Regions from separate parts of the Paenibacillus sp. FSL R7-0313 genome, predicted to be linked through region 2. Evidence: riboswitches for the same ligand, from Rfam matches in the RefSeq annotation. Region 2 holds a riboswitch; each other region holds the start of a gene.

Region 1 (10,807 bases), 2.9 Mb from region 2:
GGAAAAGGGTATAACCAGATTATGAGTATATCTGATGATACATTGTTGCATTATAGTATTCACAAAAAAACTATGACGCTAAAAGCATACAATAGTACGGGGAAAATCAGATGGACAAAAGAACTTCCTTATATTGATTATTCAACAGAAATTGTTGCATTGAAGGATCGTTTTTTGTTTGTGGATGCTAAAAATAAACGAATAAAATTATATTCATCTGCGGGTAAGTTAATCGCTGAGAAGGCATATCTGCCGATACCAACCACCTATAACAGCTATTGGATGCCTCTTCATATGGCAGTTGATGGTACAAGTTTTATGTTTACAGCTAAAAAGAATGGAAATGACGAACTTGTTATTATGGACACAAGCAATCTTAAGGTTTTGTTCACCTACAAGAAAGGCGAATTTGATCTTGAAAAGGAACGTCTATTTCTCAATAACACAACCGGTCTGTACTTCCTGAGTGACGAAGGTCGTACCTTAGTTAGCACTCAGTTAATTAAATAGCACAATCAGAAGCATCAGAAGAGGAATGTCCTCATGTTGATGTTAACGCTAAATCACACTGAAGAAGCCCTCACCAATCCAGTAATGGGTCGTGAGGGCTTCTTCATATTTGGTTGTATCTCTAGCTTTTCGGGGTACAACTCTACATCAAGTCTTTTAATTCCGCCACTTCTTCGCAAGTTCGCCAATCTGATGTGGCGTAGTACGGCAACAGCCGCCAATGATTTTTGCACCCACAGCAACCCATGCCTCCGAAGCATCACTCATACTGCCACATGTACCCTGTCCACTCCACGTCTTCGTTGCTGCATTGTATACTTCTCCCGAGTTCGGATACACAATAACAGGTTTGTCGCTGGCACGGCTGAGAATACTTACGGCTTCTGTCACCACTTCCATCGGAGCACAGTTCAGGCCAATCGCCGCAATCTGCGGCTCGGAGCCAAACGTCTGTGCACATACCTCAAGCGGTGTGCCCTCGCTGATGCTTGTCCCGTCTTTTAAAGAAAAAGATAACCAGGCATATGCATGAGGAAACTCCTTCAGCAAATCAACCAGCACCTGTGCTTCCTGCAAGGATGGAATCGTCTCAAAAGCCAGAATATCAGCACCCGCTTCAAGCAGCGCGGCCATCCGCGGACGATGGAATGCAGCCAACGTCTCATCTGTCACACCGTAGTGACCGACATACTCCGATCCATCAGCTAGATAAGCGCCGTAAGGCCCAACCGATGCAGCAATAATTGGACGTGGACGGAGACTGTCTTCTTCGCGATCCACTGTAAGATCTACTATATGCTCCTCATTCTCCACGGTCTCGGAACGTATCGAAGGAACTTCTACAAGCTGACCTGTCGAGCTTTCTCTCCCTACTAAACCACTCTGCACTTCTGCCCATACGTCATCTCTCGCCTGTGCAGCCAGCTGCACCGTCTTGCGAATCAGGTCCAGTGCTGCCTGTTCATCGATCCCTCTCTTGCGGAAACCATCCACCGTCGCCTGATAACTGGATGTAATCGCACAGTCGGCTCCTGCTCGAAAATAATCTGCATGGACCTGAACGATAACATCCGGATTCTCAAGCAACACACGAGCAGACCATAGTGGATCATCGAGATCACATCCATGCTGTTCAAGTTCCGTTGCCAGCGCTCCATCCAGAATCATGACCGGATGTTCACGCAGGATCTGTTCTATGGGGTTAGTCTGTTGTGCTTGCGTCATGTACTTGTCCTCTTTTCTTATTCACACGTTCTGTCAGATAATAAGCAGCGTAACATACTGCGATAAACGGAACCCCACAATACAGCGCAATTCGCTGTGTCGGGTCAAAGGCAATACCTATGCATGAAGCTAGGCATAATATAAATGAAACAATTGGTACCACCGGATACAGTGGTGTGCGGTAGACCAGATCTTTGACCGCATGTCCTTCCCGGATATATTGTCTGCGGAACATGTATTGGGAGGCACTGATGCTCATCCATACCGCAACGACAGCCAGACCTGAGATGGAGACCAGAGTAATATACACGGTACCTGGTGCAATGATGCTGGACAGCAAAGCTAGTGCACCACCCACCATACTGATCAGAAGTGCATTCAGCGGTACCCCGCTTTTGGTCAATTTGGCAAACCACGGAGAGATCGTTCTTTTGTCAGCCAAAGACCAGAGCATCCGTGAAGATGCATATAGGCCTGAATTGGCAGCAGAGAGAATCGCCGTCAGAATAACAAAGTTCATAATGTCTGCTGCATAGGGTACTCCCACCCGCTCCATTACCGCTACAAACGGACTTTCCAGTACACTGGCATCCGACATGGGCAGCAAGGCCGACAAGATAACAATCGTTCCGATGAAGAAAATAACCAAACGCCACAGCGTTGTATGAATAGCCTTTGGTATCGTCTTTTCCGGATTCTCCGTCTCACCGGCGGCAATGCCGATTAACTCGGTGCCTGAGAAGGCAAAGTTTACAGCAAGCATGGTCATCAATATCGCTGTAGCCCCATGAGGGAACCACCCGGATGCGGTAATATTTGATAGAAATGGAGCCGGTTCAGAATCCGCCATGGGAATGATACCAAACATGGCTGCGCCACCGATAATAATGAAGATTACAATAGTAACTACTTTTACAGATGAGAACCAGAACTCGGATTCCGCAAATAATTTCACCGTTAATGCATTAAACAGAAAGATCATCAGTGCAAAGAGCGCGCTCCATATCCATACGTTCACCGATGGGAACCAGCGCTGCATCAGCAATCCGGCGGCTGTGAATTCGGAGCCAAGCGCAACAGTCCAGGTTAACCAGTATAACCAAGCCACCGTGTAACCTGTTGCCGGTCCGATATATTTGGCTGCATAACTATGAAATGCTCCCGTCTCTGGCATATGAACAGACAGTTCACCAAGACAGAGCATCACCAGATATACAACGATGGCTCCGATCAGATAGGACAGAATGGTTCCCAGTGGTCCCGCCTGCTGAATGGTGTAACCTGAGCTGAGGAATAATCCCGTTCCAATGACTCCTCCGAGAGAGAGCATGACCACATGCCGTGCCTGCATTTTTCGCTGAAAATGCCCTTTGTCGTTGTTGTTCTCCATACCTACTGCTCCCCTACTTCTTCATCCAGAAAAAACAAAAAAGACCCACTCTTCCTAAAGAGTGCGCCGTTACTGACAAATAAAAACAAACGCTCCTATCTATCAGGCTTTCACCCGCTGGAATTAGCACAGTATCCTTCAGATCTGTTGCTGAGGTTTCTAAGGGCCAGTCCCTCCACCTCTCTGGATAAGAAAATGATTTTTTATAAATATAGCGATTGATCATGAATGTGTCAACATTTAAATAATAAATGGCACACCTCGCTATTCCGTAGAAGACCCCGGATTGATGATGGAGGTCTTTACCTCATACGTAATGGGTATAGTAGCAAAGATTTCATCCCAGTTCCCTTTAACCTTCTTCCACGTTTTTGGATATTTAATACGAATGCTATCGCGGAAACCAGCAACATCGACTTTGTAGGTATGTTGGAGCTTGTATAGTAACTGTTTGATCTGTTGCTCGACCAGTTCAGCAAAATCGTTTTCCATTTCTTTCAGATATGCACCCTTTTCCTCTTCTTCCGGTGCCCGCCAATCCTCCATTAGCCATCCTTCAGACTCTGCCTTCACATGGAACGAGATATCATCGCCATTAACCTTCGGAATGATTTTGATTTTCTTCTTCTTGATTTCATAGAGTACCGTGAAACCCTCCTTACTATATGTTTTTATGACACCACCTTGTTCTTTAGGCATAAGCCAGGACAGAGCTTCCAAATCAGTTTGGCTGAGTTCCCCCAGAAATTTGGTTGTATTTGCAGCAAATATGCTGCCCCCGGAGAACTTGTCCTCTCCATTGGCATTCAGCACATTTTGAAGCAGAAAACTGGACCCGGACTGCATCTGTGCATCCAGTTTTGCCAGCGAAACGGGTTCCAGAATCTTGTTGGAAATGTATGCATTGTTCGTAATGCCTGTAAGGTAAAATGCAGGAATACGGGAAGGATCATCTGAGGTAAGCACATCAACCGCCCGCTGGTGACTAATCAGTACAAGACAGTTCGGTCGAATATCGTTATCCCGGAGTACAAAATCGAGCAATTGAATCAGTCCATACTTTTTGGCAATATCCTTGGAGATCACAATAACCTTCAGATGATGTCCAATGAGTGGACGATCTCGCCGCAAAGCAAACTGACGAAAAATTTGCAGCATGGAATCTCCCGTAAGCTGCTCATTGGAATAAGACTCTTTGCCAGAAGAGGGTGAACCAGATTGCTGACTTTTTTGACTGCTAGAATTCCCAGGGGCAATCTGAACGGTTGCTGTGACATTGTTTTGTTTGGGATAATGCCCACCCTGCGCTGAAATCTTCTTCTCGAAATCGGTCTCTTTTCCAACGTCAATCCCGAGACCTACATACAAGCTTAGATCTTCTATCTCGCGGCTGCTCCAGCAACCTGATATTATACACAGGATGAACACAGCACAAGTTACTCTTAAGCACAGGCGGAATGAAATCATGCGTGTTTGCCTCCTTTTTTGCGAATTATGCTGATAAGCAACAATACCAGAGGTAATATAGCGAACAAAACTACAGATACGTTACCTAACATATCGCCCAGTGCAAAAGTTTCAAACACTGTTTTAGGCATCATTGCCGTCAGATAAATGAATGGAAGCAGGGCATACATAATCCAGCGTATCTTCTTTGCCCGAAACAAGTCCCGGATTCCTACGGAAGCACAGTAATGGGTAATGGCAAATGTCGAGAAAATCTGCATAATCCAGATCACCAGCAATAACGATTCGAAACGTTCAAATATCAGTCCCTGTATCTCAAAACTTCGTACCAGATCCAATGTTGGCCATGTTCTGGTCTTAATTCCATCCAAGGACAAACTGCCTACGACCATTACAACAGTGATCAGATATACCATTGTAGAGATAGTTAACCCCCATGTCATCGCCTTGTTGCTTTTCTTCGGATCTTGCATATATGCAGTGATGACCAGCATAACTTCGTAACCGGTATACGACAGTAGCGATGGTTTCAGCCCTTTGAGTACAGGCATGATGCCCTCACCCAATACGGGTCTGAGGTTACTAATTTCGAAGAGCTGATTACTGAGCAATATCTCCATGACAAATATAATCAAGGTGATCGGCAGGATGATCTCAAACACGCGAATAATGACACCAAGCCCACCGGAGATCATATAGATGCCTATCCACATAAATACCATTACAATAGCCCATGTAGGCGTGCGCTCAAGCAGATACATCCCCGTGACATCGGCCATGACTCTAATTTCGAATGCTGAAATGATCATAAAATACAAAATTGTCACACAACCCAGTATGTAAGCAATCCAGCGCCCGGTGATCTCCCGGGTAAACTGGAACACGGTTTTCTCAGGAAATCTGCGGCACAGGGTAACCAAAATCAGACCAATACCTGTGACAATGAGCCCTGACAGCAGGATGGAAATCCAGACGTCCGGCGTTCCAACGGCTCTGCTAGTTGTTCGAGGTAACGTCAAAATACCCGCTCCAAGCATGTAGTTAACGATAATAACAACGGCCTGTGTGGTGTTAATTTTCACTCGCGAGTCATTCACTTTGTTGTACCTCCAGACCTTCTGTGGATTGTCTACTTCTTGCGATCTGCATCTACCGGATTCGTCATCTCGGGACGTCTTCTCATCATGTTGAGTGGAGCACGAATGACAAAATCTTTCCAATCACTCAAGTGATATGGAACAGCTGGTGCGACATAAGGCACTCCAAAGCTGGAGAGTCGTGCAAGATGTGTACAAACCAGCAAGAAGAACATAACGACACCAAACAGACCTAGTATTGCAGCACTAAACATGGCAGCAAACCGGAGAATCCGTAGCGTTAATCCCGCACTATAGACAGGAATCGTGAAAGAGGATATGGCTGTAACAGCTACAACGATAACAAGAAACTGACTGATGATTCCCGCCTGTACGGCAGCTTGACCAATAATCAAACCGCCAACGATACCCATCGCAGGTCCAATCGGCTTGGGTAAACGTATTCCCGCCTCTCTCAGGATCTCAATGGAGAGCTCCATGATCAGCACTTCTATAATAGAAGGAAACGGTACTCCAGTCCGGGTTTCTATAATCGTCAGTACCAGCTTGGTCGGAATCAACCCCGGATGAAACGATATAAAAGAGACATAGAGCGCTGGAGCAAGAAGGGCCAGCATGGCGGACATAAACCTCAGGACCCGGAGAAATGTACCGGGAATCCAGCGTTCATAGTAATCCTCAGGAGATTGGAGCAACATGCTGAAGGTCACGGGTACCACGAGGACAAATGGCGTTCCATCCAATAAAATAGCCACTCGACCTTCAAGCAAAGCACCGATTACCCGGTCAGGTCTTTCCGTATTCAGAACCTGCTGAAAGGGACTCAGTGTATTATCTTCAATGAGTTGTTCCACATAACCAGATTCCAGCATCGAATCCATATCCATCTCTTCAATTCGCTTGCATACTTCTGCCACGAGATTAGGATCGGCAATATCCTGAATATAGGCTATCGCCAAATCTTTTTTGATCCGTGAACCCACTTCATACTTCTTAATAAACAGGCTCTGATCACTTCCATAACGACGCAAAATGCCTGTATTATCGCTTAATTGCTCTGTAAAACCAATACGTGGCCCACGAAGCAATCCCTCAGACAGGGGTTCATTCATACCTCTTGTTTTGATCTTATGGGCTCCAATTAATAAAGCACCCGGCAGTCCATCGACCAAAAGCGCATTTTTCCCAAAAAGTACACCTACTGCAAGCTCTTGAAGGGACTTCGTCTCCTCAACCAGACTGACAGGAAGTAATTGATCTTGCAGATATGCCGACAATAAGTGGGCGTTGTCCGGATGGAGGAATCCTTCCTGTTTAAGCATGGGAACCCCTTCTAACATCAACGGTGTAATCAAGTGATCATCAATCAAATCTTGATCTACCAAGCCTTCGGTATAGATGACCGCAGCCCGTGTATTCGTTCCCCTAATGGTAAATTCCCGAATATGCACATCTGCATTTTGTCCAAAGCTTTCTTTTACGCTAATCAGATTGGTATTGTACTTCTCGGTTAATTTAATATTGGCATAATGGCCCGTTTCGGTTCCTTGACCCTGTCCTTTGGCTGCTGGCGAGATATCCTCCGAGGATACAGCAGGTTGCTTCGAACGCGAGAAGCTTCCACGCTTAATGGCGGCATTGATCCAGCGCATGGTCATGGTAATCCCAATCGGAATAATCAAGACCAAGAATGCCTGAATCCATATGGACGAATCTGGCACGTAGGATAGAATTGTTGACCACATGTTCCCACCCCACCATTTCTCTGCATGTGAAGCTGCAGGTATTCCCAAGTATTGTGTCCCCGTTTGATCACAAAAATTCCCGTTTTTTTGTGTACTGAACGACAAAAAAAACGGTTCCTGTGCACGGAACCGTTATTACTATATATTTTTATACGATTCTGGTCACATGCTCCGCTTTGGCATCCAGCAAGTGAGCCGAAGCAGCAATTGCTGTAAAATCATTCAAAGCGATCTCAATCTGCTTCTGGCTCCGCTCAACGTATTCCTCTACTTTTTTGGTGCCGCCTGTGATATTACCAATTTCCTTGGTTATTCCAGTCACGCTATCACGAATCTCATTGATCGAACTCTCCACCATTGCGGATAGTTTCTTAACTTCCTTGGCCACGATATCGAATCCTCGTCCGTATTCCCCTGCATGCGCAGCTTCAATGGCGGCATTTAATGCAAGCAATTGTGTCTGTGATGAAATCTCGCGTATGGTTCGTACCACGCCCTGAATCGATCCCGCTTGTTCCTGCAGATGAGTCAGTGTTGCACGGTTAGTAGCCGACACCTCTGAGATATAGGAGATGGTGGACATTAATTCCTGGCTCCGTTCAATACCTACATCTGCCTGCCCATTCAGTTCATGAGACATCGTTTTCAGCTCATTCACTACGACCGAAATGTTGTTCTGACGGTTGGTAATGTTGGTGGCGATTTTGGAGACACCCAGTATCTTCTGATTCGTCTCATCGTACACCGGCATATATGTCGCCTCAAGCCATACGGAATTCCCCTTTGCATCCTTGCGTTCAACCTTGTCCTGGAAGCTGACACCATTAAATATGCTATTCCAAAAAGCATCATATTCCGGAGTATTTGCAAATTGACCGAAGCACAGTTGCTGATGCTTCATGCCGTACATCTCATCTACCGTGTATCCCATCGTCTGGGCAAAGACTTCATTCACGTAGGTTACCCGGCGATCCAGATCGAATCGAATGATAGCAAGACTTTTCTCCATCGCCTTGATGACCATTGCATCGGTGACAACATCTTTCTTTTCCATATCTAATATAGACACTTGATAACCCCCACAGTTCATTCCATAATAGACAGCCTTTAACTAGCAGAAAACGATCATAACAACATATGTATCCATCAGGTTCTAGATGACTCTACTATTGATACCCGATTTGCAGAACTTTGGATCACCTGTTGTCATTTATTTTTTAAAAGAAAATCTGCTCCACCTCATCCGCTGACAATGGCTTGCTGTAGTAGTATCCCTGCACTTTATCGCAACCCTGTCCAATCAAAATATATAGTTGTTCCTTCGTTTCAATGCTTCTTCAATATCCTGGATAAAAGGCATCCGTCAACATACTTTCGGAGCATGTTCATCGTCCAGAAAAGAGACGCTATAGCTTATCTTATCCGTAAAATATCTCTGTATCTACTTGTTCGTATCGTAACATAAGGCAAAGAAGTATACACTTCTGTATTTGTAACGTATTTGTAACATAATTTCTGTTTTTTATTAAACATTTAGCCCCTATATACAAGAAAAACAGGACGATTTGTCGTCCATCGTCCTGTTTCTTATCCAGTCTCATCTTTATTATTTTTTTCGTGGTGTCCAGCGCTTCGCTTCACTGTGATTCGGATACCGAATGCCCGCAGGATAGGAGATCAGCTCGATCAGCATCCCCCAAGGTGCCCTTCCGTACACAAACTGATTGCCTTCCCCGCCTTCAATATGACCGGTCAAAGCCCCAGGCTCTGTTAGCAACACCCCGCCCGCTTCTTTGAAGTGTCGTGCAGCTTCTTGCATATCGTCCACATACAATGCCATATGCTGCAATCCGTAATCCGATGCCCTAACTGGCTCTGATTGCGCTGTATTCGCGTACTGAAATAACTCTATACTGGCACTCTCCCCGAGCGATAACATCCGAATATGAATAACTTTTGCTCCTGAACGCAGTCCTAATTTACGCTCTGCCTCAGGTCCTTCCTGTGGGGGATCATCCGGCGTTATATGATCATAGGCAAGTTGAGCTCCAAACGCCTGTTGTAGAAATAGTGTCGCCTGATCCATATCCGGTACAGTTATTCCAATATGGTCGATTCCTCTCGTAATCATATTATCCCTTCTTTCCTTTATCCATTGAACTTGCTTGTACACAGCGACATCCGTACCTATATGATTTACACGAAAAGAGGTCCGCTATAACCATCGGTTGCTCGAAAAACCTTGTATAGAAACCGAAGAAAGAAGAGCGCATGTTATCCATGGCTCTTCTTTTTTTTATGTTTTTAAGTTAGTTCCAAGTTTACATACCGAGTGCTTAACCGGGGGCCTGAACTCATTTTAAAAATCGTGCACAGTGACACACAGCTGAATTGCAATGCCAAATGGGTCCCGCACAATGCCATAACCTGGGCTGAATTCATTTTGTTCATACGCTACCAGTACCTTCACACCTTCATGTTGCACCAGAGAATGATACAGTTGATCGATTGTATCTTTATCCTTGGATTGAATACATAGTGACGTGCTGTTCCCCAGCTGCCATGCTCTCTCCGTGTCCATTGCTTCTTCCGCAATCATGACTTTGTTAACCCCAATCTCCAGCACCGAATGTGTAATATACTCATCTTGACCGGCAGGGTACTCGAAACCTGGGTTCATTTCCTTCATCTCTCTATAACTTTTCTTGAATATCACCTTGGCGCCCAGAAACTCCTCATAAAAAGCAATGGCTGCCGCGGCATCCCCGTTCATCGACAAAAATGGTATCACTTCAAAATTCATTATATTGCCTCCTTGTTCCTATTGGATTACACTTATCACTATAACAACGAAAGGTGCCAATCCATGGCACCATTAAGAGGGTTTGATATGAAAAAATCAGAACGTATGAACCAGATGTTACGCTTCATTAATCAAAAACAACAGTTCACCCTGCAAGATCTCATGCAGGAGTTCCAGATCTCCAAACGAACTGCGTTAAGAGACATCGCTTCATTGGAAGAGTTGGGTGCGCCCATCTATGTCGAATATGGACGCTACGGCGGATATCGACTGCTGCAACAGATGCAGCTGCCTCCCATTTCGTTTAATACGGGTGAGCTTCATGCCCTTTATGTTGCGATGCAGGCTCTCCGCAGTTTCTCTAGCTTACCCTTTCAAGTCTCTTTCCGTACCATTCATGAGAAATTTATGAGCGCGTTATCCGACAAGCAACGACAGGATATTGAGAACATCCAACACCGGGTTTCCTTCCGACATACGGAGCAGATCCGCGACAGTGCACATTTGGAATTTCTGTTGATGGCTGCTGTGCAGAATATAGTGATTCAGATTACGTACACTAATCAGCGTA
Region 2 (10,807 bases):
AATGATTGGCTATTCCATGTGAGGGGGGCTTAATGCACCCGAACAACATGCCGTAGGCTAATCTTACGGTTTCATGGTTTAATGTATTGATGTTTACCAATTTCATGTTAAATATTTCAAGAATTCAAATCTCAAAAGCTTTTAAGGATATAAAAGCTGTAAGATTTTGACCCAAAAAATATAGCGAATGTGTGTTTTGATCTCATTCGCAAAAGTCAGTAAAATTACATGGCGATGGTATCGATTTGGAGCGACTTTTGGATTTGCGAAGCAAACCAAGGGAAGCGAGAAGTCGATACCGGAGCATTTGGAGGAACACAAATCAATGAGTAACTTAAAAGTATATCAATATGCCAAATGCGGCACATGCCGCAAAGCTGTAAAATGGCTTGAAGCTCAAGGACATGAGCTGGAGTTAATCCCTATTTTTGACTCACCGCCGTCAGAATCTGAACTAACAGAACTCATCCAAAAGAGTGGACTGGAAGTGAAAAAGTTCTTTAATACGAGCGGGGAAGTGTACAAAGAACAACAACTGAAGGACAAACTTCCGGGAATGTCAGCTGATGAACAGATTCGTTTATTGGCTTCCAATGGTCGTCTGATCAAACGTCCGATCGTTACGGATGGAGAAAAGGTGACGGTTGGATTCAAGGAAGAAACGTACGAGCAGGAATGGAATAACGCGTAAACGCGCTGAATATCAGCCTTGAATTGTTCAAAATTCAGGGCTTTTTTGGCTGATCGATGGTTGGCGGAACTATGCTATAATGATAGAATTAGTTCGATATTTTATTTGCTATAGAAATTGAACTAAACATTTACACGAAAATGGAGAGGACAGAAAGAACCTGAAGAAGTGGAGCGTTCGCCTAAAAGCTTTCTGAAAGAAAGCTACTTCGGAAGCATATGCTATCCCCGGATTTTCCCTTTTGGAAAAGGGAATCAAAAAATCTGGGGATAAAGGCGATCAGAAGGTTGTTCTGTCATCGGAATGGTAAGTGTAAATATACTTTAGTTTAATTTCTATAGAATCAGGACAGGAGAGAACAAATTCAAGTGAATCAACGTAATGAACCTACTTTGTTGCTGGTAGACGGTATGGCGGTGTTGTTCCGTGCTTTTTATGCGACATCTGCAAGCGGATATATCAGACGTACAAAGGCAGGATTGCCTACCAACGCAGTCTACGGATTTATCCGTTATTTCTGGGATGCGGTTCAGACTTTTGGGCCAAGTCATGTCGTATGTTGTTGGGATATGGGCGGTAAGACGTTCCGCGGTGAAGAATATGCAGCCTACAAAGGCAACCGGGCCGAAGCTCCGGATGACCTGATTCCCCAGTTTGCCCTGATTCGTGAAGTCATGGATAGCCTGGGTATTCCCAATATAGGTGCACAAGGATTCGAAGCCGACGATTGTATCGGGACGCTTGCGAAGTATTATACCGAAGAGACCGATATGAATGTTATGGTGCTGACGGGTGACCACGACATGTTGCAACTGATCAATGACCGCACGAGTATCATTATTATGAAAAAAGGCCATGGCAACTACATGGTGTACAACCCTGAAACGCTCATGGCAGAGAAACAACTGACACCTCGTCAAGTGATTGACATGAAGGGTCTGATGGGAGATGCCAGTGACAATTATCCCGGAGTACGGGGAATTGGTGAGAAAACAGCGTTGAAGCTTGTACAGGAATACGGCTCCATTGAAGGGATTTTGAGCAACATGGATAAACTGACCCCTTCGGTGCGTAACAAGATTGAGAATGATCTGGACATGCTTCATCTGTCCCGCAAACTGGCAGAGATTCATTGTGCTGTTCCGGTTGCCTGTGCGCTGGATATCTGTGAATTGCGTCTTGATCCGGATATGGTGATGGACAAGTTTGAACAACTTGAGATGAAGAGCCTTGGCTCTTGGATGGGAGTGGCAATAGGGTGAGCAACAAGCAGAACGTACGAACAGGCAAAAAGTGGTGGACAGGGGCTATGGCCCTCGTCCTGGCCTTGCCCGTAATTCTTTCGGGAGCAGTAAGTGCGCCACAGACAGTGGATGCCAAAGCAGCAATTAGCACCAAAGTACAGAAAGTAAAAGCAGCAGGACGTAATTTTACCGTGCAGACCGTTTCGATTCCAAAGGGAACACCGGTTACCGTGGGACTCGCGAAGAAGCAAGTTGGCCAGACGGCAACATTGCCATCAATTGTGAAAGCCTATGGTGCACAAGCAGCCATTAATGGAGCATTTTTTGAAGCATACAACGGAGCACCAGATCCATACGGCATGTTAATAGCAAATGGTAAGGTCATACATATTGGAAGATACGGAACATCCATTGGATTTAAGGAAGACGGCTCGGCGATCATGGATTCACTTCAGGTGAGTTTGACAGGTAAAGTAACGGATACAAAAGGTAAATCACGGAGTTGGTATGCAACCTTTATTAATCGAACACCTTCAGCGAACGCAAGCATTACGATGCTGTATACGCCTGAACGAGGTGCCACAGTCGGGTTCAAAGGTGGCACTGCGGTTGTCATGGAGAAAGGTATCGTGACCAAAAAATTGCCCAATACCAATGTAGCGATTCCTAAGAATGGCTCGGTATTGGTCTTCACAGGTAATCAGAAGTCTTCTTCGGACCGTTTCACCGTTGGTTCGACCGTAGAAATGAATTATAAGTATACGAACGCAGCAGGCAAAGAGATCCCTTGGCAAGATGTAGTGACTGCTGTTGGGGCAGGTCCCCGTCTGGTGAAAGACGGCAAGGTAGCTGTCAATCCGACGAGCGAAGGTTTCAAGGATGCCAAGATTCTTAATGCTTCCGGAGCCAGAAGTGGTATTGCGATCATGGCGGACGGTTCTGTTATGCTGGCTACCGTTTCCGGAGCAACAATCAAGGAGTGGGCAGCGGTGATGCAGAAGCTTGGTGCCAAACAGGCCATGAATCTGGATGGAGGTGCTTCCTCGGGTATGTATGCCGGGGGCAAAATGCTGACTTCTCCAGGTCGGCTATTGAGTAATACACTCGTATTTGGCGGCTCTGTGCGTTAAAAGAAAGTGATTATGGGAGGTATGACGCCAAATGACACTCACATCTGATCGAAAGCCAGGGGAGAGCAATACAGCTGTTCTGGCCATTAATGTAGGCCTGCCGCAGCCGCTCCCTGGGCAGAAGCGTGAAGTGCTGAGCGGCATTGTGAAACATCCTGTATCCGACGTGGTTTTCCTGTCATTCACTGGAATGACAGGGGACGGCCAGGCGGATCTGGTGCATCATGGCGGCCCTGACAAAGCCGTTTGTGTATACGATTACAGTCGTTATCCGGCGCTGGAACAACTGATGGATCGCAAGCTGGATTGGGGAGCTTGTGGAGAAAATCTGACGGTTGAAGGCTGTGCCGAAGAAGACGTACGGATTGGTGATGTGTACGAGTTGGGCGAAGCCACAGTGCAGGTCAGTCAGCCCAGACAACCTTGCTTCAAGCTGGGTGCGAGGTATGACTATAAGGAGCTGCCTGTTTATTTTCAGGAGAGTGGATATACCGGCTTTTACTTTCGTGTACTGCAAGAAGGTGAGGTAAGGCCTTCATCGATATTTCGACGGATCAGCACCGATCCAACATCAATGACAGTTCTTGAAGCCAATCGAATTATGCATCAGGGGAAAGAAAATGTCGATGGTATCCAGGCGTTGCTGGCCATTCCTGCGCTGTCAGACAGCTGGAGGCAAACGTTAATGAAACGATTGTCCAAGCTGGAGAACAAGTAGCAGGGTAATTATAGTGTCATCAAGTAAAATAATCCGAATTCCTTTTTTAAACTAACTTGGGAGTGTGACTAACATGACGATCTTAGGCGCAATTGAAGCAGGCGGAACCAAATTTGTATGTGGTATTGGCACAGAAAACGGAGAAGTTCTGGAACGCGTAAGTTTTCCAACAACAACACCGGAAGAGACAATGGCTCAAGTGATTTCATTTTTTGAAGGCAAAGGCATTGAAGCTCTGGGTGTAGGTTCATTTGGTCCGATTGATCCGATTGAAGGAAGCCCAACATATGGTTATATCACAACAACACCAAAACCACATTGGGGACAGTATAACGTGATTGGCAAGCTCAAGGAGCATTTTGATGTGCCGATGACATTTGATACCGATGTGAATGGTGCGGCACTTGGAGAAGCAACCTGGGGCGCTGCACAAGGTCTTGAGAGCTGTCTGTACATCACTGTGGGTACAGGTATTGGTGCAGGTGCTGTGGTTGGCGGTAAAATGGTCCATGGATTGTCACATCCAGAGATGGGACATATCATTGTACGCAGACATCCGGAGGATACATACGAGGGTTTCTGTCCGTATCATGGTGACTGCCTCGAAGGCCTTGCAGCAGGACCGGCCATTAACAAACGTTGGGAGCAACCGGCTTATGAACTGCCGGCAGATCATAAAGCTTGGGAGATCGAAGCACATTACCTGGCACATGCACTGATGAACTATGTTCTGATTCTCTCTCCGCAGAAAATCGTCATGGGTGGCGGAGTAATGAAGCAGGAGCATCTCTTCCCGATGGTGCGTAGCAAACTGCAGGAGTTGCTGGCTGGATACGTTCAGCATCCTGCACTTCAATCCGACATTGACCAGTATGTTGTTTCACCAGGACTTGGTGACAATGCGGGTCTGTGTGGTTCGCTGGCGCTTGCCAAGTTGGCATTGAATAAGTAGTTCATTAAGGGATTGACGAATTTTACCATTGTGGTATGATATGGGCAACAGCATAGTACGGTTAATGAGGAAGCACCTCTCTTGCATGGATTTTGCAGGAGAGGTGTTTTTTGTGCTGCCTGCAGGTAGCGTAACTAACCCGTATAGGCTGAAATGTTAAAGGGAGGGAACAGAAAATGGAAGTCATTTTCATGAACAGATTGTCCAGAATGTCAGATCAGAATGCAGAGTATGCACAGCTATGGATTGGGGAAGAGGAAGATAATTGGCAACTGGGATGGAGTCGCTACGAGGAAGGAGAGCGTGAGGACAGCATCTGGTATGAAGGGACTTCTTGGGAGGAGCTGCTTCATATTTACCGTCATCAGCTTGCCATACAGATGAGTGAGGGGTACCGACCGCAGTTGCAGGGGTTATTTCATGAGAATGATGATCTGAAGTCACGCAGTTATGGTGGACAGCGGCTCCATTGTTACAGTGAGTTATACGGCAATGAGCAATTATATACGGATCTGTGTACATGGCGCAGGAAGAGAGCTGTGTCTGACCGGAAGGCACCGTATTTTATTGCAACGAATCGTCTGCTGCGTTTGATCAGTGCTTTTGTTCCGCAATCGTTGGATGAACTGATGCAACTGCCGGGCGTAGGAGAGAGCAAAGCGACTGAGTATGGTACGGAATGGATGGAGATTACAAACGGGTTGGAGCGTTCAACGACATTCCCGCTGGACTGGGTATACACGGCGCTGAAGGAAGAAGAGTATGAGAGTTGGTTATACAAGCAGAGAGAGCAGAAGTACAAGCAGGAACTTGATAAGTTCACCACGCGCAAGCAGGTGCTTGAAGGCATGAAGGAAGGGTATACGTTAGAGGAGATTGTTAATCGATCCGGATTATCCCGACGCGAGTTGGTTGAGTTGTTAGAGGCACTGGATCATGAAGGTTATGACACCGATTGTCTTCTTGATGTGGAGCTGGCAGTGATGCCAGAGAACGAACAAGAGGCCGTATGGAGTGCGTATGAGGAGCTGGGAGATACGTTCCTGAAGCCAGTATTACATAAGGTGTATGGAGGAGAGAAACCCGATGGAGGAAGTCTGGAGCAGGTCTATGAAAGACTGCGCATGATTCGAATCCGTTTTCGTCGGCACGCAGAGACAGAGAAGAATGTTGGTTAATGATTAGAAATGAAAAAAGACGAGGCGTTGCTCCCGGAGGAGCGCTTCGTCTTTGTTGTTTCATACGAGTTCATACCCAGTCTTTCTTACGGAAAATGAAGAACATGCTTAGGCCCAGAGTAACCATCAGGCCAATCACAACAAAATAGCTGTATTTCCAGTTAAGCTCTGGCATATTCGTAAAGTTCATGCCGTATATACCGGTAATGACCGTCAGCGGCATGAAGACCGTGGTAATGGCGGTAAATACACGCATGATCTCATTCGCCCGGTTCGCAATACTGGATTGGTAGGCTTCTCGCAAGTTGCCCATCAGGTCGCGATAAGTCTCAAAGGTTTCAGATATTTTTACAGCATTCTCATAGATGTCACTGAAATACTTTTGCAGTTGATCATCGATGAGACGCAGATCTTTTTTGTTCAGGGTGTTAATGACCTCTTTCTGAGGTCCGAGCACTTTCTTCAGCCACAGAATCTCACTGCGCAGCCCGATGATTTCATTCAGATGTGACTTTTTGGTGTGCATCAGAATGTCTTCCTCAAGCTTCTCGATCCGTGCTTCAATTCGGTCACCTACGGTGAAATAATTATCAACAATCAAGTCAACCAGCAAATACAGCAGACGATCCGGTGTACTGATTTCCTGTTCCCACAGGATTGGTTTCAGTGTACGCAATTCGCTGACCTTTTGCTTTGTAACACTAATAATGAAATGTCTGCCGAGGAACAAGTTCACCGCACGTAGAAATATTTCTTCATCATCGAAACGGATACTATTAATTACAATAAAATAATGGTTTTCATAAATTTCAATCTTCGGACGTTGTTCTTCGTCACTGAGACAGTCTTCCACAGCCAGATCATGCATCAAGAACAGCGGCTGAAGTACCGCCAAATCGTCTACGTCTGCATCAATCCAGTAAAATCCTTCCGCTGGTGGAGTCAGCGCCTGCTGAATGTCGTCCACCGGAATAAATACACCGTTGTTTACCAACCGGATTTTCATCGTTAATCTACTCCTTCTGCACCCGCCAACTTGGCGGATATTATCATTATGGGCGCAAAAAGAACAAATCAGCCGGTCGGCAGCGGAGCCTGGAGATCAGGGCTGCGTTCACTATATAATCAAACGGAAGTCACGTCCCGCTGCCGGCATGCTGATGTCAATTCTCTATGCAGTTTGTCGGAATTCGGCTGCCAGTCAGGCCTCGGGTCGCCATCCATTTAATATGTCACCTCTCACATAAGGGTTTATAACACCTTGTTTAGTATACCGCTGGTACAAGGTGCTTTCAAGCGCAAAAATGTGTCTATTTCGCGCCCTGAGGCAGTGTATGACAACGGATGATGAACGGTTCCGATCTGGGAAGCAGACATCGAACTGCATCTTGACGTGAGGGCATTAATGTAATAAAGTAGACGGTGAACCATATTTAATTACAATCTAATACAGCGAAATCTTATCAAGAGTAGGTGGAGGGACTGGCCCGATGAAACCCGGCAACCGGCGGTATACCGCACGGTGCTAATTCTTGCAGCGACTAAGTGTCAAGTGGCACTGTTGTAACTGAGAGATGAGAGAGGCGCATATCTTTTTTACATATGACCTTTCTCGAAATCCGAGGAAGGTCTTTGTTATATGCCCCGACTTCTCAGCAGTGATTTTCGCTAAGGAACTTGAGGTTGTTTGTAACGTTGGATGAAAGAGCAATTCAATGTTTTTACAAGCTCAAGGCAGTCTATACCTGTATTGATGTGAAGACATCAAGCCAGGGGTGGCTGCATCTATCTATGCAAAAGGAGGAGTTAGACTTACTATGCCAATCAAAATACCCGATACTCTACCAGCAAAAGAAGTACTTGAAGGAGAGAATATCTTCGTCATGGATGAAACTTCTGCATATCAGCAGGATATTCGTCCACTCCGTATCGCTATATTAAACCTGATGCCCACAAAGGAAACGACCGAAACACAATTGCTTCGTCTGGTGGGAAACACGCCTATTCAGGTGGATGTCGTTCTCGTACATCCCAAATCCCATACGTCGAAGAATACGTCTCAGGAGTATTTGGATCTGTTCTATAAAACCTTTGATGAGATTGAGCACCGCCGTTTCGATGGAATGATCATTACGGGTGCCCCGGTGGAACAGATGGATTTCGAAGACGTGAACTATTGGAATGAAATCCAGGAGATCTTCGAATGGACCAAAACCAATGTGACTTCAACCCTCCACATATGTTGGGCTTCCCAGGCAGGTTTATACCATCATTTTGACGTACCTAAGGTTGCACTGGATGAAAAGTGTTTTGGCGTTTTCCCGCATACCATCAATAAACCACATGTTCCGTTGTTGCGTGGATTCGATGAGGTATTCAACGTTCCACATTCCCGTCATACGGAAGTGAGACGCGAAGATATTGAAAAGAATGAGAATTTAGAGATTTTGGCTGAATCCGAGGAAGCGGGGATCTTCCTGGTTGCTACCAAAGACGGCAAACAGATTTTTGCCACAGGACATGCCGAGTATGACCCGTTCTCATTAAAGTGGGAGTATGACCGGGATACAGCCAAAGGGTTGGATATCGCATTGCCTAGACATTATTATCCGAATGACGATCCTTCCCGTGTGCCACCGGCTACTTGGCGCGCTCATGCCAACTTATTATTCTCTAACTGGCTCAATTACTATGTGTATCAAGAAACACCTTACGATATTGGCCCGCAAATCTAATCGAGATTACAGGAGGATGCAGCAATGGAAGACAACAACAAGTTGAAAATCGAAAGCCGCTTAGCACAAATTGGGTCCATCAATGAACCGGTAACAGGCGCCATTAACTTTCCGATCTATCAATCCACTGCGTTTCGCCACCCGAAGCTTGGACAAAGCACGGGGTTTGATTATATTCGTACGACTAATCCAACCCGTAAAGTATTGGAAGAAGCCGCCGCAGCGCTGGAGTCCGGTGATGCAGGGTTTGCCTGTAGCTCGGGAATGGCCGCGCTGCAAACGATCTTTGCCATGTTTGGTCAAGGGGATCATCTGATTGTATCGCTGGATCTGTATGGTGGAACCTATCGTCTGCTTGAACGCATCTTGTCCCGTTTCGGCGTAACTGCCAGTTATGTGGACACAAATGACCTTGCAGCATTGGAGAAGGTTCGTCAGCCGAATACCAAAGCTGTATTCATTGAAACACCAACCAATCCACTGATGATGATCACTGATGTGGAAGCTGTTGCTTCCTGGGCGAAAAGTTACAACCTGTTGACCATTGTTGACAACACGTTGTTGACTCCATTTTTCCAACGTCCGATTGAACTCGGTGCCGATATCATCATTCATAGCGCTACCAAATATCTGGGCGGACACAATGATGTGCTGGCCGGACTAATTATAACCAAGGGTGAGGCATTATCTGCAGAGATGGCATTCCTGCATAATTCCATTGGAGCGGTATTGTCACCAAGTGACTCCTACCAGTTGATGAAAGGTATGAAAACGCTGGCTCTTCGCATGGAGCGTCATGAATACAATGCGCTTACCATTGCCAAATATTTGCTTGAGCATCCAGCGGTGGGTGAAGTGTACCATCCAGGCCTGTCGGATCATCCGGGGTATGAGGTGCAGAATAAACAATCCACGGGTAACACAGGTATCTTCTCGTTCAAAGTGAAGGATGCACGTTATGTTGAACCATTGCTGCGTCATATCAAACTCATTGCTTTTGCCGAAAGTCTCGGCGGAGTCGAATCCCTCATGACCTACCCAGCGGTACAAACGCATGCGGATATTCCGCTTGAAATTCGTGAAGCCGTAGGTGTGGATGACCGTTTGCTCCGGTTCTCTGTAGGCATTGAACATGCGGATGATCTGATTGCAGATCTCGGCAATGCTCTGACAGCTGCACAACAGGAAGTGGAAGGAGGCGTGCACTCATGAGTGAGTCCAATAACAAGCCCAATTCGGAATTGAAATTTGATACCAAATTGCTCCATTTTGGAGATGAAATTGACAAAACAACTGGAGCCTCCAGTGTACCAATCTATCAAGCTTCAACCTTCCATCATTTTGATATCTTCAATCCGCCTCAACATGATTACAGTCGTTCGGGTAATCCGACACGGCAGGCTTTGGAAGATTACATCACACTGCTTGAGGGCGGTGCACGAGGCTTTGCCTATTCTTCGGGGATGGCTGCGATTTCAAGCGTGTTCATGATGTTCTCCGCAGGAGATCACATGATTGTAACGGAAGACGTATATGGAGGTACGTATCGTTTGCTTACTTCCATATTAAGCCGTATGCAGATTGAGACAACCTTTGTAGACATGACCAACATTGATGAAGTAAAAGCGGCACTCAAGCCAAACACCAAGGCAGTTTATATGGAAACACCGTCCAACCCAACCCTGCGAATTACGGATATCGCTGCCGTAACTGACTGGTCGAAGGAACATGACCTGATCACGATTCTGGATAACACCTTTATGACACCGTACTATCAGCGTCCAATTGAGCTTGGTGTGGACATCGTCGTACATAGTGCTACGAAGTTTCTCGGAGGTCACAGTGATGTACTGGCAGGGTTAGCCGTTGCTCGCACGGAATCACTTGGCGTACAACTGAAACAGTTGCAAAATGGACTTGGAACTGTACTCGGTGCACAAGAATCCTGGCTTCTGATGCGCGGCATGAAAACCTTGGGGGCTCGCATGGCTCATAGTGAGCGAAGCACAGCCAAACTGGCGGCATGGCTTAATGAACGCAGTGATATTACCGCTGTCTTTTATCCTGGACTGGAGGATCATCCGGGCCGCGAGGCACATGAGCGTCAATCCACAGGATATGGAGCTGTCGTTTCATTTGACGTCGGTTCAGGTGATCGT
Region 3 (10,807 bases), 3.1 Mb from region 2:
ACGTTATGCGCTCGGACGCGCGAGTGAAGCTCAACAGATCTACCGTGCAGCCCTGATCTTTGCGGCTGTCGCCGGGGTAGTCATGTCTGCTTTGTTGTGGTTCGCAGCACCTTATTATGCCACGTATGTCTCTAAAGTACCGGCATCGGTCAGCGCCATTCGCGCCTTGGCTCCAGCCTTGCTGCTGTTCCCGGCCATTGCGATGATGCGTGGATATTTCCAGGGACGCGGCAACATGACAGCAGGCGGTATTTCACAAATCGTGGAACAGTTCGCTCGTGTAGGTACAGCCATTATCGTGGCTTATGTCATGCTGCAATGGAATTATGATGACCAGACGATTGCTGCGGGTGCCTCATTTGGTGGGGTATTAGGAAGTGTTGGTGCCTTCGGTGTCATGCTGTACTTCACCTTGAAGCTGCGTCGTAGCGACCGTGCGGCCCAATTGAATTACGAGCGTGCAGAGCAGTTACCGATGCGAGGTATCTACAGTGATATCTTCAAGCTGTCTATTCCAATTGTGCTGTCTTCACTTGCGGTTCCAGCCATTAACTTCATCGATTCATCCCTTGTGGTACCACTGCTTAGTGGCCAGATCGGACTTGAAGAAGCGACAGGTGTACTTGCGATCCTGGGTGCGAAAGCCCAAAGTATTGCGGGTATTCCTCCGATTCTGGCTATCGCTTTGAGTCAATCGTTGGTGCCTGTCATATCGGCAGCATTTGCCCGCAAGGATGAAGCGCATCTGAAGAGTCAGGTTACACTTGCGTTGCGCATTTCGATTCTGACAGGTATGCCGATTGTCATTGCACTTTGTGCGGCAGCATATTCGGTTAACGGATTGCTGTTTACCAATCTGGATGGAACGCCGATCATTGCCTTGTTAACATTCGGTACCATTTTCCAGATTACGATGATGACCACCAACTCCATTTTGCTTGGGGTAGGTAAACCGCGGATTACGATGGTCAGTGTGGCAGCAGGTGTTGTGATCAAACTGATCGCAAGTCTGATTCTGGCGCCGATCTTTGGCATTTACGGTATCATTATTGCAACGGCCCTTTGTTTCCTGGTTATCACATACCTGAATCTGCGGGTCCTTCGCAAAATCGTTGATTTCTCCATCATGGGAGATCGTTGGAAAGGGTTTATCATTACGGTCTTGCTTGCAGCAGGTGTAGGATTTGCAACGAACTGGATTGGGAATACGATCTTTGGACTGTTCCTGCCAGCGCGTGTATCTTTCTTGTTTACCTGCCTTGTGGTTGGTGTGCTTGTTGTGGTGGTGTATCTGGTTCTCATGGTTGTGCTGCGTGTACTGCGCAAGGACGAGCTGGGCAGTTACCCCCGTATTCTGCAAAAAATTCTTCGTCCACTTATGCGTCTTCAACGTGGAGCTGGGCAAAGAGGTTAAAAATGCAAGGAGCATCATTCAAGCATTAATATTTTGTGAAAATAGGATACAAGCTCTGTCTGCTGTTAAGCGGACAGGGCTTTTTGTTTAGCTAAGGCGAGCTGAGCGACTGAACTCGACATTAGCCCAGCAAGCGAGGATTAGCGATACATCGGGGTATCATATCATCCGTCTTTGTCTGCTCTATATGGTCTTCAGCATTAGTGTGTGATGGCTTTAGCATCATGAGCCAGTGCTGTTTTCAGCATGCCATACCGGTGTTCGTGACTCATCTCAAACAGCCATGGCCGACGCGGTGCCGTCAGATAACTGAGACAATCCCGAGTCTGAAGCCAGTCATGTCTGGTGATCGGTTCATAAGGCGTGTCCCCCCATACGGAGAGCAGTTCCGGACTATATAATCGTTGCCCTTCTGGAAGCCATTCCTCATCAAGCAGCGCCTGAGCGTATAATGTGTGATCACCCGCCTCATCTTCAAGATTGGTAAACAGACCAGGCCAATATTCAGCACGCGAGCCACGATGGGGAACCAAACGTGCGAACTCCAACACTTGTGTGTGTACTTGCTCCACGCCAAACAACAGGGCATATAGCCCTTTGCCAAACATGATTCGCTCATCCAGCTTGCCAAAATGTTCAATGACGCGTCCTGCGAGTCCTGCTCCCCGTCCAAGAGGGAAGACGATATGATTCAGACCTGCCAGATTATGCAGATGGAATGCGGGTTTGGAGAGGACTTCTTTTTGAAAATAAGGATGCTGCACCACCCGGCTCTCGATATAGTTCTGCTCATTAATAATTAATGCCACACTAAGCAGTGAACTGCACCGTTCCAGCCAAAAGCGTTCCCAAAATGGCGTCATAAACGCCGAGACGTGAAAGTGCGACAAGAGATGGAAACAGCTTCGTCCGATCCGGCGACTGTTCATATACAGCAGAAGCTGGGGATAGGCATCCTGGAAAATGAGTGCATTGCACCGCTCCAGCAGTCGGTACATATGCTCGCGATCGCTTTGATTCTGTAGATTATGCATTAAGTCACTCTGAAGATCTGTCATGTGATATCCGCCGTTGCGAGAGACCATATGGGCCAGCAGTGCCCAATGCAGTTCGGGATATTGCTCATAACATTCCAAGTAGGCTGCCGTGCGGGTGATATTACTCCGATTGTGCTCCTGAGTCAGTGTCTTAATCTCTTCCAGAATGATGCAATCTTCTTCGCAGACGAGTGCGCTTTGAACCTGGTCCGTGCGTGCAAAAGACTTGCCGCTGGCAGGTAACAAACGCTCAACCTCAGACTGTAAGGCAGCTGCCGTATCTGTATCCCACTCGATGTCACGCAATGGGTGACGAAGCTGTGCAGAAGCTTGCCATGCAGCCTGTTTGCCACGCCAGATTTCCCGGGCAGCACCTGGAATGGAACGGACCATCTGCAGGAGGGACCCGTGATGTTGTTCGCTGGAAGAATCGGTTCTGGTGGAAGTCATGATGTGACATCCTTTCATGATGTTCTGAGTTTAAATTCACAGAGCATGTGTTTTATTCTAAGTATGCGCTGATTATTTGACTTCCACTCGCCAATTTGCTTCACTTAGGGTAAGACAAGGTACAGAAAGGGAGATGAACCGAATGGAACAGATTACTTCCAAACCGGCTTTTGATGTAGCCATCCAATCCCCACGTTTGACGATTGCCGTATTCAAGGCAGACTGGTGTGGAGACTGCAAATACATCGATCCGTTTATGCCTGAGGTTGAAGAGAAATATGCACGTGAACTGACTTTGATTGAGGTCGACGTGGATCAGGTTGGAACGGTTAGTGAAGAGCAGAATATTCTTGGCATTCCGAGCTTTGTGGCGTATACAGATGGCCGCGAACTCGTACGGTATGTGAACAAGCTGCGCAAGTCGAGAGAAGAGATTGAGCAGTTCCTGGATCGCGCAGTCGAAGTGTACAACACGATCCATAAATAATGTTATATAAGTTCAACTAATGAATATTTACACAGACACACAGACACTGTCTCCGTTATTGTGTAATGTTTCATTGAACTTATATAAAAGTATGACAGGTTCATGTTGTAAAAGGGTATACTAAAAGAACGCCATTTCTCTTGAAATAGGGAAATGGCGTTTGTATGTTCGGCATGTTCTATGCAAGAGACGTTTCTGTACATAACTCCAATGACCTGTGGGTCATTATTTCAGCAGACGTTAACATTTTGTCACAAAGCGCGACGTCAATGAACATTTTATCCGGTATAATGAATTTAGTTGTGAAATAAGTGTCAAAGTACCGAAACAAGCGGAGAATATTCTTCGCCATCTTAAACCAACAGCGGGTGAGAAAAAATTGAAACACTTAACTTTGTTTAAATGGTTAACCGTATTAACCTGTCTTGTCATGTTTCTGGCCACTTTTGGTGGAGGCATCGTAACCAAAACAGAATCTGGCCTTGGCTGCGGAACGGAATGGCCTTTATGTAACGGAAAACTCGTTCCGGCGCATACTGTGGCTTCACTTATTGAATATTCCCATCGCGCTGTAAGTGCACTGGCTGGACTGTTGTCCATTGCCTCGTTTGTTGCTTTTCTGCGGTTTGGCAAGTCACGCCGTGACCTGCAATTGTTTTCTTTCTTAACTCTGGTATTTGTTATCGTCCAGGGAATCATGGGGGCTTTTGCCGTTGTCTTCTCCCAATCTTCAGCAGTCATGGCACTGCATTTTGGCTTTGCACTGATTGCTTTTGCCAGTTCTCTAATGATGGCGCTGGGCATCAGGCAAGAGGCAAAAGATGGCGGATTGGAGCGACTGAATAAATACCCTCGGGTTAGTAAAAAATTCAGGAATCTGGTCTGGTTCTCCACCATTTACACATATCTCGTGGTATACACGGGTGCATTTGTGAGTCACACGGATTCTGCCGGCGGATGTTCCGGATTTCCGCTCTGTAACGGGCAGATTATTCCTGAGCTTTCGGGTGGGGTAGCGGTTGCTTTTGCTCACCGTGCAGCAGCTGCGTCGCTCGTGATTGTTATTGCAATCCTGGGTCACTTCGCTTACCGTAATCATCCGGACAATAAGGAAATGCGTACTCTGGGTGTGGTATCCGTTGTTCTTATTCTGATGCAAGTAGTCATTGGTATTTTCATGATGGTGACAATGAACCGTCCGGAAGTATACATGTTCGTAGCTCTTGCTCATATGCTGGATATCGCCATATTGTTCGGAGTCTTAACGTATATGAGTTTCCTGGTGTACAAGCTGTATCGCCCGGTTAATCGTTTCTAAGATATAGATTCACTTTTTCAAAGGTACTTGGGCTAAATATGAAAGTCCACCATCCAGTGATGTACATCATTGGACAGGTGGACTTTGTTTGATGTCAGGGGGATCAGGGCAACCTATGGCAAGCAGCAATTACACGGAATGGATGATGTGTTACGTTACGGTGATGAATTCTTGTTGATTTGGAAAAGAGGAGGTTAGATATGCTGCGAACGTTGTTGGGGGAAAAGCCACGTATAAACGAAGGTAAATTGAAGGCAGCGATGGACGCAATGGCGCATACGCTTGAGCTATTTCAACGACAAATGCATGTGGACCATGATCCCACGCATGACTATCGGAAGCTGTATGTGTGGACTCAGGGACTCATCTCCTCACTGGATGAACTGGAGCAAAGCTGTTTCGCTGCTGCTCATTTTCGCAAAAAGGTCGTTGCAGGCTCAACGGATGATATGACGCCGACTGAAAAAGCCGAGTATGCTCGGTATGTGTATTTCTACAAAGATGGCTTTATCCGCTGCTTTGCCATTCTGGATAAAGTCGGCACCGTCTTAAATGAAATATTCCAACTGAATACGTCAAATACCAAAGCGCATTTTTCCTATTTTACTGTGTTGAGGCAGTTCGATTATGCGAGGGAGCATCATGATCTTGCGTTGCGATTGATTCAGATCAAGGACTCTTATCGTGAGCCGATGAGCAAGCTGCGCAAACGTCGTAATATGGAAATTCACTACATGAACTCCGAAATGCACGATGACCTGTGGCAGTTACACCAGACCTTGCAAGGTAAAGTGAAGTTGGAGGATCTGAATCAGCATGTGCAGGAAATGCGTCAAGGCGTCGATATGGTCTGTGAAACGTTAACAGCCTCTTATAGTTATATCAATAATATATGGAAAAGAAATAATTCCCTTTGACAAATCGGAATACTTGGAATATACTGAGTTTCAATCGAATGTTACACGGATAGAACTGATATTTCGGAAGTTACGTTCACATTATAAAGCATAAACTACATGAACTTATAAAATCCTACAATAACATATTTCTTATCGAGAGCGGCGGAGGGACAGGCCCGATGAAGCCCGGCAACCGATTTGTAACGACATGATACATGTGTCATTCGTTATAGATGTTAGGTGCTAATTCCTACAAAATGGTGCAAGACACGATTTTGGCAGATGAGAAGGTATATTCTTTCACGTGAAGAGCCCTCTTTGTATCTGCAAAGGGCTCTTTTTTTGTACTTTAAGGGGAGTTTTCCTTTAGATCGGGTAAAGATACATGTAGGTGGTTGGAAAGGGGCAAGTGCGATTGATTGAATTAAAAGGTTTAACGAAAACGTACGGCAAAGGGAAAAAATCTACAACAGCGTTATCCGAGCTGAATTTGAGCATCCAAAAGGGTGAAATCTACGGCGTGATTGGCCATTCCGGAGCGGGCAAAAGTACATTGATTCGCTGTATTAATTTGTTGGAACACCCTACGGAGGGGGAAGTATGGGTTGATGGGATCAACCTGACTGAACTGAGCAAAACCGAATTGCAGCAACAGAGACGCAAGATCGGGATGATTTTCCAACACTTTAATCTGTTATCCTCGGCAACGGTATATGACAATGTAGCTTTTCCACTAAAACTTGTGAATACACCCAAGGAAGCCATTGATTGCAAAGTGAAGGAAATGCTCAATCTGGTTGGTCTGGAGCACCATAGCAACAAATATCCAGCTCAATTATCAGGTGGACAGAAACAACGTGTAGGGATTGCGAGAGCACTTGCGAGTGATCCGAATGTACTTCTCTGTGATGAGGCTACTTCAGCACTTGATCCGCAGACGACAAATTCAATCCTGAAGTTACTGCTCGACATTAACGAAAAGTACAACCTCACGATTGTGCTGATTACACATGAGATGCATGTCATTCAGAACATCTGTGACAAAGTGGCTGTCATTCATCAAGGAGGGATTGTGGAGCAAGGACCTGTAACAGAAGTGTTCCTGAAGCCACAACATGCCATTACGCGGGACTTCATGATGCGTGACCATGAAGCTGGACTTGCTCTGGAAGAGACCGCTCTGGCGAATGCAGGCGTTGATTTGCAGGCAGGTGCTGCTTCCAAACTTGTGAAGATATCCTTTCTGGGTAACAAAACGTATGAAGCGATTTTGTCCAGGACGGTACGTAAGACAGGTGTGGATTTTGCTATCCTGCAAGGAACAATCTCTACGATCAAAAAGGTTCCTTATGGACAGCTGACCGTTCGGTTCGAGGGTGATTCCATTGCGATTGATCGGACGATATCAGAATTAACCGCTGAGGGACTTGATGTGGAGGTGCTTCGTTAGATGGATTTTTCAACAGTTCGCTGGGAAGAGGTTGGTAAAGCTTCCATTGAGACACTGCAAATATTGGGTGCATCAGGCTTGTTTACCGTAATCTTTGGTTTACCGCTCGGGGTGCTGCTGTTCATGACAGCCCGATCTGCTTCAACCAAATCACGGGTGGTGTACATTATACTGTCCCTGATTGTTAATATTTTGCGATCGATCCCATTTATCATATTGATTGTTGCTATTATTCCATTCACTCGTTCGCTCGTCGGTACAGCTACAGGGGTGCTTGGTGTTATACCACCTTTGGTTATTTCGGCAGCTCCTTACTTCGCTCGACTGGTAGAGACAACAATGCGTGAAGTCGATCGGGGTGTCATTGAAGCGGCACAGTCGATGGGGGCATCGACCGGACAGATTGTAAGACGAGTGTTACTGCCTGAGGCACTGCCTGGACTGCTTGCTGGTATAACGATCACCATTGTTACGCTTGTATCGTATACGGCGATGGCAGGCATGGTTGGTGGTGGAGGACTAGGAACGCTGGCAATCAACTATGGGTATTATCGTTATCAGAATGAAATTATGATCATTTCCGTTGTATTTATGGTCATCTTAGTGCAAATTCTCCAGATGGCTGGAGATCGCTTGGTTACATTTTTCACCAGGAAATAACACATAGATAACATGATGGACATGCATTCGTGCGGACGCCACATGAAAAAATGATGAGAGAAGGGGTTTTACACATGAAAAAATGGTCTTTCGCTCTACTTAGTCTTATGCTGATTGCAGTTCTTTCAGCTTGCGGAAACAACAAGGATGCGGATAGCGGCGCAGACAATTCAGCAGGTGCACCACGTACAGTTGAATTGAAAGTTGGAGCTTCACCTACACCACACGCAGAGATTCTGGAAAGCATCAAGCCTGAACTGGAAGCACAAGGTATTCGTTTGCAAGTTGTTACGTTTAATGACTATGTACAACCCAACCAGCAACTTGCTGATAAAAAATTGGATGCAAACTTCTTCCAGCACCAGCCTTATCTGGACACAGAGAATAAAGAACGTGGATTTAACCTCGTAGCTGTAACTCCTGTTCATGTTGAACCTTTTGGCGGATACTCCAAAAAGATTAAGTCTTTGGATGAATTGGCTGACGGCGCAAAAGTAGCCATTCCAAATGACCCATCCAATGGTGGACGTGCTCTGTTGTTGCTCGCGAAGGAAGGTATTATTACCCTGAAAGACAACACAAATATCTCATCTACGATTCAAGACATCACAGCCAATCCGAAGAACCTGGATATCATTGAGCTGGATGCAGCCATGATGCCTCGTCAACTGGATGAAGCGGATCTGGTATTCATCAACGCCAACTATGCGCTCGAAGCGAACCTGAATCCGGCTAATGATGCTTTGCTGATCGAAGATCTGCAAGGTAACCCATACGCAAACATCCTCGTTTCCCGTGAGGACAACAAGGATGCAGATGCAATTCAGAAACTGGCCGCTGCTCTGCACTCCGAAGAAGTAAAAACATTCATCAAAGAACGTTATAAAGGTGCAGTTGAACCTGCAACTGAATAATTCACGATATGTATGACATGATGTGAAGCTATATAAAATAAGCCGTATATCTCTTCTGAAGAGATATACGGCTTATTTTATGTTTCCTGAGTCTGTGCTGAGGTGGGGATCAACATAAGTCAGAGTTTTTCCGTTTTATCAGCGCTATAGTGATGTCCAGATTGACGGTAGTAGGACAATTCATTTTGATCAGCATACTGCTGTTCATCTGCTTCTTGCAGATACATGCTCTCGGAAGGAGAGAGTTGTTCTTCTTCTCCATTTAAGCTTTTGATTTTGTATCTGATCCAACCGATTAGCCCGAGAACGACAACCAGGATCAAGGCCCATCCTTTTTTGAGCAAAAGAAGAGCACTGAATTTCTGGGAACCCGTGTACCCGATCCCGCCCACCAGAAGACTGTTGAGCCCTATCTATGGTGGATGTTTTGTCAGTCGAAGCATTGTACTCCTTGTAGGTGTATCCTGCATTGATGCTAAGTTGATTAAGGACAGTGCACTCAAATTTTGATCGTCATCATGGATATGACCTGTCTTCACGTACTCAAACACAACATACCACGAGCCGAATTCACTATTGCTGGTTAGGCTTCCGATTTCAATCAAAATATATTTGGAATTAAAGGTGGATAATCCCTTGTGGATAAGCGAGTTGTAGGAGGACGATAAATCTTTTATACTGGATAGTGACTGCTCTTTGAAGAGGGGGATGAACGTGAAGGGAAAGATTGCCCTCATAACGGGAAGTGCCAAAGGTCTTGGTAAAATGACGGCCCTCAGTCTGGCAGATCAAGGGTGTCATATTGCCCTCAACTATGTACACAGCAGAACAGAAGCTGAGGCTTTAAAGGCTCAGATTATAGCCAAGGGTGTGCGGTGTATTGCCATCCAGGCTGATATATCCAAGGTGGAAGATATCTCTTCATTGGTTGAGCAGGTGGAAGGTAACCTGGGCAGCATTGATATTTTGGTGAATAACGCAGGTCCATTTGTCCGTGAACGACGATTATTTGCGGATTATTCTGAAGCTGAGGTCCAGATGCTTGTGCAGGGAAATCTGTTGGGACCGATGTTGCTGGATCAGCGTGTATTGCCAGAGATGAGACGCAAGCAATGGGGGCGCATTATCCATTTTGGCTTCAGTCATGCTGGAGAAGCGAGATCTTGGCCTCATCGCGCCGTATATGCGGCTGCCAAGGTAGGCCTCGTATCTTTTACAAAGACACTCGCCGTTGAGGAAGCTCCTTATGGAATTACGGTCAACATGGTATGCCCGGGAGATATTCGCGGTGCCAACAAAGAGAAAACGATTGATGAAATGGCAGGCATCATCGATGAGGAAACGCCAAGAGGGCGTCCTGGCAGCGGTGAAGATATCGCACGAGTGATTACGTATCTGTGCCTTGATCATTCCGATTTTATAACAGGCAACATTATGGATGTATCTGGAGGGCTTGATCCGATTCGTCCGACCATACAGCGCGAGGATACTTAAGGTGAGTTTGTAGGATTGGACGTGGAACCCCGTTGAAACTGGGGACAGATGAAATGGACACTCTGAATATGCGCACAAAAAAAGAGCCCTCCGCTTCATGCGAAGCGAAGGCTCTTGAGGTTTATTTCGTGAAGGATTGATTAGAATACTTGTACGACTTCTTGTACACCCTCAACTTCTTCGAGAAGGGCGCGTTCAATCCCGGCTTTTAAGGTAATGGTGGAGCTTGGGCAACTGCCGCAGGCACCGACCAGTTTCAGCTTAATGATGCCGTCCTCCACGTCGACCAGTTCCACGTCACCGCCATCGCGTTGCAGGAACGGACGAAGTTTATCAAGCACATCAGATACCTCATCATACATGGTGCTTTGTGCGTTTTCGCTCATATTGTTCAACTCCTTTCCTTCCTATATTATATTACAAATGGCCACAAATTAAAATGGTCAAACAAAGCAGGTGAACTTAAATGAGACCGATTATTGAATTTTGTGCCAATAATATGCATTTTGGCACAGATGAAGTCATGGATCAACTGGAAGAAAATCCAGACTATGATGTGATTGAATACGGCTGCCTCACCAACTGCGGCCAATGTTCTATGACTCCATTTGCATTGGTGAATGGAGAAGTTGTCATCACGGACAAAGTGGAAGATCTATATAACGCCATTCTGGCCAAAATTGC

Evidence for each region. Region 2 has a riboswitch for S-adenosylmethionine ahead of metA (homoserine O-succinyltransferase). Riboswitches for the same ligand answer to the same signal wherever they lie in the genome.
Region 1: it holds a riboswitch for S-adenosylmethionine, as region 2 does, so the genes downstream of both, mmuP (S-methylmethionine permease) here and metA (homoserine O-succinyltransferase) in region 2, are expected to answer to the same signal.
Region 3: it holds a riboswitch for S-adenosylmethionine, as region 2 does, so the genes downstream of both, NSQ38_RS10615 (methionine ABC transporter ATP-binding protein) here and metA (homoserine O-succinyltransferase) in region 2, are expected to answer to the same signal.

The regions. Positions count from the first base shown of each region.
Region 1 covers NZ_CP150219.1:2,141,347-2,152,153, reverse strand. The annotation lists gene NSQ38_RS09305 (PQQ-binding-like beta-propeller repeat protein) at 1-510, shown strand, start outside; gene mmuM (homocysteine S-methyltransferase) at 667-1,734, opposite strand; gene mmuP (S-methylmethionine permease) at 1,712-3,124, opposite strand; SAM riboswitch class I at 3,217-3,318, opposite strand; gene NSQ38_RS09290 (Ger(x)C family spore germination protein) at 3,389-4,591, opposite strand; gene NSQ38_RS09285 (spore germination protein) at 4,588-5,688, opposite strand; gene NSQ38_RS09280 (spore germination protein) at 5,721-7,433, opposite strand; gene NSQ38_RS09275 (PAS domain-containing methyl-accepting chemotaxis protein) at 7,582-8,487, opposite strand; gene NSQ38_RS09270 (VOC family protein) at 9,040-9,564, opposite strand; gene NSQ38_RS09265 (VOC family protein) at 9,793-10,236, opposite strand; gene NSQ38_RS09260 (YafY family protein) at 10,324-10,807, shown strand, end outside.
Region 2 covers NZ_CP150219.1:6,190,659-6,201,465, reverse strand. The annotation lists gene NSQ38_RS26950 (arsenate reductase family protein) at 326-691, shown strand; gene NSQ38_RS26945 (5'-3' exonuclease H3TH domain-containing protein) at 1,060-1,953, shown strand; gene NSQ38_RS26940 (phosphodiester glycosidase family protein) at 1,950-3,065, shown strand; gene NSQ38_RS26935 (MOSC domain-containing protein) at 3,097-3,783, shown strand; gene NSQ38_RS26930 (ROK family protein) at 3,857-4,735, shown strand; gene NSQ38_RS26925 (HRDC domain-containing protein) at 4,912-5,913, shown strand; gene corA (magnesium/cobalt transporter CorA) at 5,984-6,919, opposite strand; SAM riboswitch class I at 7,371-7,494, shown strand; gene metA (homoserine O-succinyltransferase) at 7,731-8,648, shown strand; gene NSQ38_RS26910 (PLP-dependent transferase) at 8,673-9,860, shown strand; gene NSQ38_RS26905 (aminotransferase class I/II-fold pyridoxal phosphate-dependent enzyme) at 9,857-10,807, shown strand, end outside.
Region 3 covers NZ_CP150219.1:2,416,325-2,427,131, forward strand. The annotation lists gene NSQ38_RS10590 (polysaccharide biosynthesis protein) at 1-1,414, shown strand, start outside; gene NSQ38_RS10595 (DUF2515 family protein) at 1,615-2,901, opposite strand; gene NSQ38_RS10600 (thioredoxin family protein) at 3,044-3,388, shown strand; gene NSQ38_RS10605 (heme A synthase) at 3,783-4,706, shown strand; gene NSQ38_RS10610 (Cthe_2314 family HEPN domain-containing protein) at 4,907-5,623, shown strand; SAM riboswitch class I at 5,753-5,894, shown strand; gene NSQ38_RS10615 (methionine ABC transporter ATP-binding protein) at 6,021-7,055, shown strand; gene NSQ38_RS10620 (methionine ABC transporter permease) at 7,056-7,715, shown strand; gene NSQ38_RS10625 (MetQ/NlpA family ABC transporter substrate-binding protein) at 7,790-8,629, shown strand; gene NSQ38_RS10630 (hypothetical protein) at 8,749-8,973, opposite strand; gene NSQ38_RS10635 (SDR family oxidoreductase) at 9,344-10,123, shown strand; gene NSQ38_RS10640 (NifU family protein) at 10,264-10,509, opposite strand; gene NSQ38_RS10645 (YuzB family protein) at 10,590-10,807, shown strand, end outside.